2 regions of the Microbacterium sp. NPDC087591 genome follow, and region 1 is predicted to be linked to the other one. Evidence: predicted binding sites of a transcription regulator. Region 1 holds the regulator's gene; the other holds the start of a gene.
The links. The regulator HrcA, encoded in region 1, represses chaperone genes, less so after heat shock. The targets are predictions, from matches to a motif close to TTNGCACTCGNNNNNNNCGAGTGCNAA.
Positions count from the first base shown of each region.

Region 2: a site for HrcA is predicted at 1,671-1,697, ahead of groL (chaperonin GroEL). Genes of this name have one in related genera too.

Region 1 is NZ_JBIUWU010000002.1:551,012-557,212, reverse strand. Features, by position in the region: gene lepA (translation elongation factor 4) at 1-48, shown strand, start outside; gene ACIOVG_RS13300 (DUF1990 family protein) at 51-533, shown strand; gene ACIOVG_RS13295 (DUF1990 family protein) at 632-1,285, shown strand; gene hemW (radical SAM family heme chaperone HemW) at 1,285-2,502, shown strand; gene ACIOVG_RS13285 (carboxylesterase/lipase family protein) at 2,506-3,924, opposite strand; gene hrcA (heat-inducible transcriptional repressor HrcA) at 4,111-5,142, shown strand; gene dnaJ (molecular chaperone DnaJ) at 5,184-6,201, shown strand, end outside.
Region 2 is NZ_JBIUWU010000003.1:344,906-351,106, forward strand. Features, by position in the region: gene groL (chaperonin GroEL) at 15-1,634, opposite strand; gene ACIOVG_RS16120 (LytR C-terminal domain-containing protein) at 1,759-2,337, opposite strand; gene ACIOVG_RS16125 (DUF3263 domain-containing protein) at 2,407-2,664, opposite strand; gene ACIOVG_RS16130 (DUF2332 family protein) at 2,674-3,666, opposite strand; gene msrB (peptide-methionine (R)-S-oxide reductase MsrB) at 3,738-4,142, shown strand; gene ACIOVG_RS16140 (nitroreductase family protein) at 4,139-4,693, shown strand; gene ACIOVG_RS16145 (DMT family transporter) at 4,697-5,641, opposite strand; gene ACIOVG_RS16150 (SOS response-associated peptidase family protein) at 5,717-6,201, shown strand, end outside.

The DNA of each region.
Region 1 (6,201 bases):
TTCATCGCGGCGCTCTCCGGTGACGTCGACGGCAAGGACAAGAAGTAGGGATGCCGTTCCCGGCATATGAGCGCGGGGTGACCCGTCATCCGCTCGATGCCGCGCCGGCTGGCCTGCGTCTCACGGAGCGCTCCGTGTTCGTCCCCGCGCATGCCCGCGCCGCCGTCTCTGCGGTGGTGAGCTCGTGGGAGTTCAAACGGCGAGCTGGTTTCGAGGTTCCCGCCCTGACTCCCGTCGTCGACGTCGAGGGGATCCTCGCCAAGCGGATGCTCGGCATCCGGTTCGCCGAACCCGTGCGCGTGGTGTGGGCGGACGGTCATGGTTTCGGCTACGAGACGCGCCCGGGGCATCCGCTCTACGGTGAGGAGTCCTTCGTCCTCGACGAGGACGGGGTCTTCACCGCACGGTCGCTCTCGTGCCCGTCGAGCCTGTTCTGGCGCCTCGTCTCGCCGGCGCTCCGCGTGCTGCAGCTCTCGGTGTCGCGGGCGTACATCCGCATCGTCGAGTCCGAGATCGCCGCGGCCTCGCGCTGAGTCCTGGTGGTCTGTTCAGGGGCTCAGGGTGGTGGCGATATGTCGCGCGGCGGCGCGTGGGGGTGTTCGCTCAGGTAACCCCCAGTAGGCTGGAACTCATGCGGCGCGGGACTTTCCGAGACGACACGGTGGATTATGCGGCCGTGGGTGCGACCCACGCGCCCGATCTGATGCAGTACCCGCCGGAGCGCAGCATCCCGGCGGAGGATTCCTGGCGGATCGGCAGCGGGGTCGAGCGCTTCCAGAGCGCCGGCGAGGCACTGCTCTCCTGGACCGCGCAGCGCGCGGCCGGTCTCGGTGTCGAAGATGTGCGCCCTGCACCCGGTCCCGCCTACGCCGGAGTGAGCTTCGACGCGGAGGGCAATCCGATCGCGCCGAGCAAGCGCGATGTCGAGCCGCGCTACGACGCCGAGGGCATGCCGTTCGTCGGCCCCGGCATGACCCTGCACCTGCGGGGGCGCGTCGGAGGAATGCGCGCGGACGCCGAGCTCCGGGTCATCTCGGTGACCGAGGAGACCCGCCGGATCGGCTTCGTGCTGGGTACCGTCGGCGGTTCGGTCGTCAGCGGCGAGGAGTCCTTCGACCTCGTCTGGCGTGAGGACAACGACGAGGTCTGGTTCACGGTGCGCGCATTCGACTCGCCGAACTCGTTGCTGTACCGCACGGTTCCCGCCCTCGTGAAGCGCCGCCGTCGGGAACTCTTCGCCCGTTACCTCCGGGCGATCTCCCCGCTCTACGCGACCCCGCTCTGATGGCGGGACCTCTTCCTCTGGGGGATCCGGCACCGGCAGACGGTCATCTGCCCGACGATCTGCCGATCGACACGAGCGTGCCGTTCTCGGCGTATCTGCACATCCCGTTCTGCCGTGTGCGCTGCGGGTACTGCGATTTCAACACGTACACCTCGAGCGAGCTCCGCGGAGCCAAACAGGAGGACTACGCGAGCACCCTCACCGCCGAGATCGCCCTCGCGCAGCGGGTGCTCGGCGACGCCGGTGCCTTGCGCCCGATGGACACGGTCTTCTTCGGCGGAGGGACGCCCACGCTCCTCCCCGCCGGAGACCTGGCGCGGATGCTCGACACCGCCGTCTCGGCCTTCGGTCTGGCCGAGGGGGCGGAGGTGACGGTCGAGGCGAACCCCGACACGGTCACGCCTCAGGTCGCACGCACGCTGGCCGACGCCGGAGTCACGCGTCTCTCCATCGGCATGCAGTCGGCGGTCCCGCACGTGCTCGCCGCCCTCGACCGCACGCATCGCCCGGAGAACGTGCGCACCGCCGTCACCGCGGCGAAGGATGCCGGTCTCGCCGTGAGCGTCGATCTGATCTACGGTGCGCCGGGTGAGTCGCTCGCCGATTGGGAGGCGTCGCTCGATGCCGCTCTCGCGCTCGAGTCCGATCACATCTCGGCGTATGCGCTGATCATCGAGGACGGCACGAAGCTCGCTCGTCAGATCCGGCGCGGTGAGGTCCCCACGCCGGACGACGATGTGCAGGCCGACATGTACGAGCTCGCGGACGCGCGACTCGGTGGGGCCGGATTCGACTGGTACGAGGTCAGCAACTGGGCGCGGAGACCCGAGCAGCGATCACGCCACAACCTCGCATACTGGCGCGGGAGCGACTGGTGGGGATTCGGTCCCGGCGCGCACAGTCACGTCGCCGGCCTGCGCTGGTGGAACGTGAAGCATCCCGCCGCCTACGCGCAGCGCCTCGCCGCCGCCGAGTCCCCGGCGGCCGGTACCGAGCGTCCGGACGCCGAGGCCCGGATGCTGGAGCGCGTGCTGCTGCTCAGCCGCCTCGCCGAGGGCATCGCGATCGCAGAGCTCCCGGAGGGCAACCGCACGCGCGTGGCGGGACTCATCGCCGACGGGATGGTCGACGCCGCGTCGGCGCTGCGCGGGCGTCTGACTCTCACTCTGCGCGGACGGCTGCTCGCGGACGCGGTGGTGCGGGAGCTGACCGACTGACGCTCAGCGCGGCAGCTGGTCGAGCCCGGTCGTGCGGCGCTGCGGGATCGTCGTGCTCGCGGTGTCGAACAGCCGCGTGGTTCGATCCGATCCATATGACGGCCAGCCGGGGTCGCCGGTCGTGATGAACGCGACCCAGGCGGCGTTCATCTCCACGGCGAGACGTCGCGGCGCATCCGGCCCCGCGAGCCGGTGCGCCTCTTCGTCGTCGAGCCTGTCGAACACGAAGCCGAGCTCGAGGGCATGCGCGGCCCGCAGATCGCGCACCGGGCTCGACCAGGCGAATTCGTACACGAAGGTCGACGACGGCTTCGCCTGTGCGACACGGGTGAGCCCGCGGCGCAGCATCATGTCGGTCGCCAGCTGTCCGAAGATCTCGCCCGTGGACGCACCTGGCCATTCGTCGCGGTACGCCTTCACCGCGCGACGGGGGATGCGCAGGGCCAGAGACGCGAGGAAGAGCTTCGTCTCGCTGATGCCGGCGAGCGCCTCCGGAGGGAACCACAGCCGGTACTCGTCGGTGTTGGTGCCGATCAGCAGCGGAGCGTCGATTTCGCCGAGCATCTCGTGCGGCGACTGCGGGAGGCTCTCGGGGTCGATCGCGACCTGGAATCCTGGCGCGCCGCCGAGGGGAGAGGAGCCGGCCGACTGCTGCCGGCGGGCCTCGAGGAGCTGCTCCGGTGGGACGGCGGCGAACGAGGCGCGATCGGCGCGGACCCCGAGTCGCTTCGCCATCTGGGTGGTGACGCGACCGGCATTGGCGGGGGTCTGCGCCTCGAGCGGACCCGACTCGATGATGGCCCCCGCGATCAGTGCGCGTGACTCGTCGCGAGCGAGGAGGGCGGCCACGAGCGCGCCACCGGCCGATTCCCCCATCGCGGTGATGCGGGCCGGGTCCCCGCCGAATGCCGCGATCTCGGCATGCACCCATTCGAGTGCAGCGGCGACGTCGCGGAGGCCGAGGTTGCGCGGGGCGTCATCGAGCACCGAGAACCCCTCGGCGCCGAGGCGGTAGTTGATCGAGACGAAGACGACGCCCGCCCGCGCGAACACGGCGCCGTCGTAGAGCGAGAGTGCCGCCGTGCCGCGCTCCAGAGCACCGCCGTGGATCCAGAGCACGACCGGCGCGCCGGCCGCATCCACCGGCGCCCAGACGTTGGCCGTGAGGATGTCCTCGCCGGGGATGTGCACCGAGCCGAGCAGCTCGCCGATCGCTCCGGGGTAGGGGAGCTGCGGCGCGGTGGGACCGAACTCGGTGGCCGCGCGCACGCCCTCCCAGGGAGTCACCGGCTGCGGCGCGCGGAAGCGGTTCTCGCCGAAGGGCGGCGCCGCGTAGGGGATGCCGAGGAAGCGGTGGATGCCGTCTGTCGTGGTTCCCTGGACGGTGCCGGCGCGGAGGGTGATCTGGGGATCGGACGTCATGCTCGTCATCGTAGGTCACCCGTGATGCGATGGATGAGAGGGGGCGCTCGGTCCGCGCCTCGCGGGTCGCGAACCGCCTCGAGAGAGCGGCACACGCACGACTCGACGGGTGAGACGGGCGGAAAGCTCTGCGCACCGGTAGAATTGGCACTCTGAGTATCCGAGTGCCAGCGGAAGGAGAAGTCGATGGTCACCGAGCGAGGACTCCAGGTTCTCCGCGCGATAGTGCAGGACTACGTCGAGACCCACGAACCCGTCGGCAGCCGCTCGATCGTCGACCGGCACTCTTTCGGCGTGTCTGCGGCAACGATCCGCAATGACATGGCCCTGCTCGAGGACGAGGAGCTGATCACCGCTCCGCACACGTCGTCCGGCCGGGTGCCGACCGACAAGGGCTACCGCGTCTTCGTCAATCACCTCGCCCAGTTGCGGCCGATGTCTGCGGCGCAGCGCTCGGCGATCGAGTCCTTCCTGGCAGAGCCGGCGGACCTCGACGACCTCATGGTGCGCACCGTGCGCGTGCTGACCCAGCTCACCGGCCAGGTGGCTCTCGCTCAGTACCCGTCGTTCGCTCGCGCGCACCTCACGCACCTCGAACTCGTGGCGCTGGCTCCCAACAGACTCCTGATCGTGCTCGTGACCGATGCCGGCGGTGTATCGCAGCGCATGGCCCCACTCCCGGTCGAGCTCGACGAGGCGGAGCTGGCCCTGCTGCGCGCGCGGCTCTCCGCGTTGATCACCGGTCGTGCCGTCAGTGATGCGGCTGATCGCCTGCAGAGTCTTCTCGCCACGGTCGACACGCCCAACGACGCGGCATTGCGCACGCTCGCGGCGATCGTGATCGACGAGCTGGGTGAGTTCCGTCAGGAGAAGCTCGTCATGGCGGGGGCGGCCACGCTCGCCCGCCGCGAACAGGACTTCCGCGGCAGCATCCATCCGCTCCTCGAGGCCATCGAGGAGCAGGTGACCCTGCTGCGGCTGATGAGCGAGATGGTGACCGACGAGCACGGCCTCGCGGCCAGCATCGGTACGGAGAATGCGCCGTTCGGCCTCGGCGAGGCATCGATCGTCGCGAGCAACTACGCCGCCCCCAGTGGGATGGCTCGTGTCGGTGTCATGGGACCGACACGCATGGATTATCCGAGCAACCTCGCGGCAGCACGGGCGGTCGCCCGTTACCTGACGCGGATGCTCGATGAAGACGAGGCGAGCCGCTGACACGCGGCTCCCACACGACAGACACGCGCAGAAAGGCGATTGTGGCGGACCACTATGAGGTTCTCGGGGTGTCCCGGGACGCTTCCATCGATGAGATCAAGAAGGCGTACCGGCGCCTCGCACGGCAGCTGCACCCGGATGTGAATCCGGGCGAGGATGCCGCAGAGCAGTTCAAGCTCGTCACCCACGCGTACGACGTGCTCAGCGACGACGAGTCGCGCCGTCGCTACGACATGGGCGGCGGAGACGGCGCGGCCGGGAACTTCGGAGGGTTCGGCGGCTTCGGCGACATCTTCGAGACGTTCTTCGGCGCTGCGCAGGGCGGTGGCCGCGGCGGGCGGCCGCGCTCGCGTCGGGAACGCGGCCAGGACGCCCTGGTGCGCGTGACCCTCGACCTCGGCGATGTCGTGTTCGGCGCGCATCGTGACATCGAGGTCGACACGGCGGTGCTCTGCGAGACCTGTCAGGGGTCCTGCTGCCAGGAAGGCACTTCGCCCGTCACCTGCGACATCTGCGGCGGCTCCGGTCACGTGCAGCGCCAGGTGCGCAGTCTGCTCGGCAATGTCGTCACCTCGCAGCCCTGCGGCACGTGCGAGGGCTACGGAACCACGATCCCGTACCCGTGCGGAACCTGCGGAGGCCAGGGCCGCGTGCGCTCGCGCCGCACCGTGTCTCTCGACATCCCGGCCGGCGTCGAGACCGGTCTGCGTCTGCAGCTCCCCGGCTCCGGAGAGGTGGGCAAGGCCGGGGGCCCCAACGGCGACCTGTACGTCGAGGTCACGGTGAACCCGCACGCCGCGTTCAGCCGTGACGGCGACGATCTGCTCGCGACGCTCGAGGTGTCGATGACCGATGCGATCCTCGGAACCGAGACCGCGATCCAGGGGCTCGACGGCGAGGTGGACCTCGAGATCCGTCCCGGCGTGCAGTCCGGAGACGTGCTCACGATCAAAGGGCGCGGGATCACACCGCTCCGCGGCACGCAGCGCGGCGACCTCCGCGTGGGCGTGCAGGTCGTGACACCCACCAAGCTCGACTCGGCGCAGCGCGCACTCATCG
Region 2 (6,201 bases), on a different contig from region 1:
GCCTGTGGAGTGGATCAGAAGTCCATGCCACCAGACGGGTCACCCATCGGAGCCGCAGCCTTCTCGGGCTTGTCGGCGACGACGACCTCGGTCGTGAGGAAGAGAGCCGCGATCGAAGCGGCGTTCTGCAGCGCCGACCGGGTCACCTTGGCGGGGTCGATGATGCCTGCGGCGAACATGTCCACGTACTCTCCCGTGGCCGCGTTCAGGCCCTGGCCCGAAGGAAGCTCGGAGACCTTGTTCGCGACGACACCGGGCTCGAGACCGGCGTTCAGCGCGATCTGCTTGAGCGGAGCCTCGATCGCGACGCGCACGATGTTCGCACCGGTCGCCTCATCACCCGTGAGGCTGAGGGCGTCGAGAGCCTTCGTGCCCGACTGGATGAGCGCGACGCCACCACCGGGGACGATGCCCTCCTCGACGGCTGCCTTCGCGTTGCGGACGGCGTCCTCGATGCGGTGCTTGCGCTCCTTGAGCTCGACCTCGGTCGCAGCGCCCGCCTTGATGACGGCGACGCCACCGGCGAGCTTCGCCAGGCGCTCCTGCAGCTTCTCACGGTCGTAGTCGCTGTCGGTGTTCTCGATCTCGCGACGGATCTGCGTGACGCGACCCTCGATCTGGTCGGCCTCGCCGGCACCCTCGACGATCGTGGTCTCGTCCTTGGTGACGATGACCTTGCGGGCACGACCCAGCAGGTCGAGCGTGGCGTTCTCGAGCTTCAGGCCGACCTCTTCGGTGATGACCTGACCACCGGTGAGGATCGCGATGTCCTGCAGCTGCGCCTTGCGGCGGTCGCCGAAGCCGGGAGCCTTGACGGCGACCGACTTGAAGATGCCCTTGAGCTTGTTCAGCACCAGCGTCGCAAGGGCTTCGCCCTCGACGTCCTCGGCGATGATGACGAGCTCCTTGCCGTCCTGGATCACCTTGTCGACGATGGGCAGAAGGTCCTTGATGTTGGAGATCTTCTGGTTCGCGATCAGGATGTAGGCGTCCTCGAAGACGGCTTCCTGGCGGTCGGGGTCCGTGACGAAGTACGGGTTCAGGTAGCCCTTGTCGAAGCGCATGCCCTCGGTGAGCTCGAGTTCGGTGCCGAAGGTCTGGGACTCCTCGACGGTGACCACACCCTCCTTGCCGACCTTGTCGATCGCCTCGGCGATGAGCTCGCCGATGGCCGGGTCAGCGGCGGAGATGGACGCGGTCGCGGCGATCTGCTCCTTGGAGTCGATCTCCTTGGCGCTGGCGAGCAGCTCCTCGGTGATCGCGGCGACGGCCTTCTCGATGCCGCGCTTCAGCGAGATCGGGTCGGCGCCGGCTGCGACGTTGCGCAGGCCCTCGCGCACGAGCGCCTGAGCCAGGACCGTCGCGGTCGTGGTGCCGTCACCGGCGACGTCGTCGGTCTTCTTGGCGACCTCCTTGACGAGCTCCGCGCCGATCTTCTCGTACGGGTCGTCGAGCTCGATCTCCTTGGCGATGGAGACACCGTCGTTCGTGATCGTGGGGGCGCCCCACTTCTTCTCGAGCACGACGTTGCGGCCGCGCGGGCCGAGGGTCACCTTGACCGCGTCGGCGAGGATGTTGAGGCCGCGCTCGAGGCCGCGGCGGGCCTCCTCATCGAAAGCAATGATCTTTGCCATGAGTTTTTTCGTCCCTCCTGGACGTAGACGTTGGGTTTAGCACTCAGAGTATGAGAGTGCTAACGCCATTCTGGCACTCGACCCCTCCGAGTGCAAGCTGCCGGAGCGGGCTGCCGATCGTGCGTCAGGAGGCGGGATCGTCGGTGGGCGTCGCGGGAGCCGTGGTGGAGCGGTCGAGGCCGATCACGACGGTGAGCTGCTCCCCGTCGGTGCGGTTGAGGCCCGCGTAGACATCGCTCTGCTGCACATCGGCGCCGCCGATGAGGTTCGCCAGACCAATGGCCGCGAGCTCGTCGTCATCCTCGACGTAATAGACGGTCGTCGTGGCGAAGTCCGTGCTGTCGCTGTCGCTCGCATAGACCGTGTCGGCGCTCCAGCCCTTGTTGATCAGGAGGTCGCGCATCTGCTCGTCGAGACCCTCGTCCGGCGTCGCGTTGAGGATCATCACCGAGAACGCGGTGTCGACCACCCCGGTCTCCTCCGGCGTCGGTGCGGCGCTCGGCGCGGATTCGGGGAACAGATCGATACGCCCCATGACCACGAGCGATCCGAAGATGCCGGCGATGATCAGCACGAGCGCGGCGACGAAGGACCACAGCAGCACCACCCAGCCGTTCATTCCGGGGGCTTCTGCGCGGTGCGCCCCGACGCGGCCGGAGGTGCGAGGGACATCATCGAAGCGATCGCGGGTGGGCTTTGACACCCCTCGATGCTAGCGGCACACGCCTGGCAATCCGCATCCGCATCCGCAGACGCGCGGAACGGCGGGCTCTCAGCCGACGAAGCCCGGGGTGCGCATGGCGCGATGGGAGGCGCGGGAATCGCGAAGTCGGCGCAGACGGCGCACCAGCATCGGGTCGTACTCCAGCGCCGCCTCCGACTCCACCAGGCGGCCGAGCAGCTGGTAGTACCGCGCGGCGCTCATGCCGAGCTGAGCGCGGATGATCTCCTCCTTCGCCCCGCTGTGGCGTGGCCAGGCCGCCTCCAGGTGGAGGACAGCGCGATCGCGCTCCGTGAGGTCTCCGAGCATGGCTCCAGGTTAGGACTCGTGCGCCTCGGAGGCGCCGCGCCACTCCCAATGACGCCCGAGTGGATCCGCCGATGCGCGGACCTCGCCGTCCAGGGCGACGACGAAGCCCGGCCCCGTCTCGACATCGACCGCGGGTGTCCAGATGTCGAGCAGGCCGGGAGGGTCGATCGTGACCCATCGGGCGGACATGGCCCTGATGCGCTCGACCAACGCCGTGCGATCCGCGCGTGGGATGTGCACGAGCACACCCGGCGTCGTGATCACGAGGGTCGCGTCCGCCGGGGCCTGGGCGGCGAGCGCGTCCAGCTGTGCCAGCGCGTCGCCGGCGACGAGCAGGGGCGGCTCGGCGGCGACGATGGACGCGGCGGCCTCGATGCGCTCCTCTCGCCCCGACTCCCCCGGCCAGACGAGACCGCGCAGCCAGCGTCGGTCGCGCTCGTCCGCGACATCCAGGGGTGCGAGGTCGATTCCCGCGCGCCACACCACCTCCGGCAGGCGCACCCGCGGCAGCGTGCCGGTCACCCGACTTGTCAGCACGACGGTCGACTCCCCCGAGACCGGATCGAGCCCGGCGCGGAGGTGTCCGTCTTCGCCGACGAACCGATACGAGTACCGATCGGGGTACAGGCACAGCCCGCCGGCGGCGCCGAGCTCGAGCAGCGCGAGGGGCCCGTCGATCTCCGACAGCACCGGCAGCAGAGCGGCGAGCCGCAGCGGCTCGTTGGTCTGGAGCGAGCGGATCGCGCACTCCGCGACGACGTCATCCGCGTGACGGAGCACGAAGTCGCGCCAGTGCGGGTATCCGTCGAGCGGCGCACCGAGCAGACGGGTCACGGCGAACACCAGCGGAGGCTGACGGCGGTTCTCCGGGATGCGGGCGAGGACCTCCCGGATCTCGGCGTCGTCGGCGACACCGTGCGCCCACGCCTCGTACAGGGCGCTGCGGCCGGGAGCCTCCTCCGCGGCGAAGCGGGCGTAGCGCAGCTGCACGGCATCCGTCATACGCCCATTGTCGCCCGACGCAGCCGTCGGCCCGTCGAAGGAGGGAGAATGGAGAAGACCCAGGAGGACGCATGGCCTACAGCGTGGACAAGACCGAAGACGAATGGCGCGAGGAACTCGGCGCTGAGCAGTACGCCGTGCTGCGTCAGGCGGCGACCGAGCGCGCCTGGACCGGAGAGCTGCTCGACGAAGGCCGCGCCGGCCTCTACACCTGCGGCGCCTGCGGGGCAGAGCTCTTCCAGAGCGGCACCAAGTTCGACTCCGGATGCGGATGGCCGAGCTTCTACGAGTCGATCCGCCCCGAAGCGGTCGAGCTCATCGAGGACACGACCCTGGGCATGGTGCGCACCGAGGTGCGGTGCGCGAGCTGCGGCTCTCACCTCGGCCACGTCTTCCCCGACGGCTTCGGCACACCGACCGGCGACCGCTACTGCATGAACTCGATCGCGCTGAACTTCACCCCCGAAGCGTCGTGACCGCGCTCGACGCCGTCCGCGCGCGCCAGTCCTGGTCCAAGGTCGACGACACCGCACCCTCGCACGAAGAGCTGCTCACCCTCGTCGCCGCGGCAGGACGCGTCGCCGATCACTCCTCGCTGCGCCCGTGGCGGCTGATCGAGCTGCGGGGATCCGACCGCGAGGTCCTGGGCGCCGCGATCTCGAAGGCTCAGGGAGACAAGTCACCGTCGACGAAGCCGCTGCGCGCCCCGCTGCTGATCGCCGTGGTGGCCAGCTACCGCAAGAGCGACAAGGTTCCGCGCTGGGAGCAGGAGGCGGTCGCCTCGGGCGTCGCGCACATGCTGAGCCTGCTGCTCGACGACGCCGGGTGGGGCGTGCTCTGGCGTACGGGGCACTACACGCGGGCGAAGGCCGTCGCGAAGGCGCATGGACTCGACAAGAACGAAGAGCTCCTCGGCTGGCTCTACGTCGGCGGCAAGCCTGCGGGCAAGAAGCCGGGACGACGCAAAGCCGTCGACGCGCGCAAGCTCGTCAGCCGCATGCCGAAGCCGAAGCCGAAGAAGAAGTAGCCCTCAGGCTCGGCGACGACGACGCGGCAGAGCCACGGCGACGGATGCCGCGGCCACGACCACCATCCCGATGATCTGCCAGGCGGCGGGGCCGGATGCCGGGGGCCAGAGCAGGTCGATCACGACGGACGTCGTCAGCTGTCCGAGCACGGATCCGAGTCCCATCAGCAGCACACCGGTCTGGCCGACGATGAACGCACCGAGCAGGATGTAGGCGAAGCCGAGGAACCCGCCGAGATACAGCCAGGGTTCGGTCGGGAGGGCGTTCGGAGCACCGCGCAGGGCGATGCTCACCCCGGCAGCGAGCAGCAGCACGACGGTCCCGGCGATGAAGCTCATGAGCGTCGCGACGATCGGCGACTGCACCCGCTGCGCGAGGCGGCCGTTCGTCGCGGCCTGCCAGGCGATTCCGACACCGGCGGCGAACGGCAGCAGCAGCATCCACAGCGGCGCCGTCGCCAGCACGTCTCCGCTGAGCGAGATGCCGACCGCGGCGAGCGCGAGCAGTCCGCCGAGCACGCGTCCCGGCGTGACCGCGACCATCCCGGCCGGACCGAATCCGATGCGATCGAGCACGAGACCGTGCAGCGTCTGCCCCGCGACCACTCCGACCGTGAAGAGGGAGACGCCCAGCACACCGGCGGTGAGGCCCTGGGTCGATACGGTGAGCGCGCCGCACGCCCCGCCCAGCAGCATCCACACCGGGATCGTGCGGGCTCGGACGCCGCGCTGCAGCCGCCCGACGCCTCGTCGGCCGGAGGGAAGCGCGGCGACCACGACCACGAGCGCGAGCAGTCCGACGCTGAAGGACACGAAGCCGGCGACGATGCCGTCGTCGAGACGGACTCCGAGGACGCCGTTGATGCGCGCCTGGATCGCCGTCATCACCCCGATCGCGACCGCTCCCCCGAGTGCGACCGGAGCGGGGAGCACGCGGGTCTGGGTCACCTGTCGAGCCTACCGGCGCGGATGGTGCGGCCCGGCGGCCGCCCGGATGTCGGCGACCGGGGCTACGCTGACGGCATGTGCGCGAGCTATGGACTCGATCCCCGTTTCTCCGATGCGGAGCTCCTCGCCGCGGCCGATGAGTCCGTGCTCGAGGGCCTCCGCCTCTGGGCGCAGGAGAATGCGGGCGAGACCGTGCGTCCCACCGGCAAGAACCTGCGCAATCTGAACCCGATCGTGGTGCAGCCCGAAGAGGCGCCGACGCTCGAGCCCGCCTGGTGGGGATTCCTGGTCGGAGGGGAACCGGCGAAGTTCCCCTCGATCAACACCCGTTCCGAACGCCTGCAGGAGCGACCGGGCGGTCTGCGCTCCCGCGCGCTCGTGCCCGCGACCAGCTGGTACGAGATGCAGAAGCCGTCCCGCCAGTGGCACCAGTTCCTCGTCGACGACGGCGCTCTGTTCGGCATGGCGGCCGTGACGCAGCGAGGCAAGACCACCGACGGCACCTGGTTCACCTGCTACTCGATCGTGATGCGCCAGGCACCCGCGCATCTCGCCGGCAT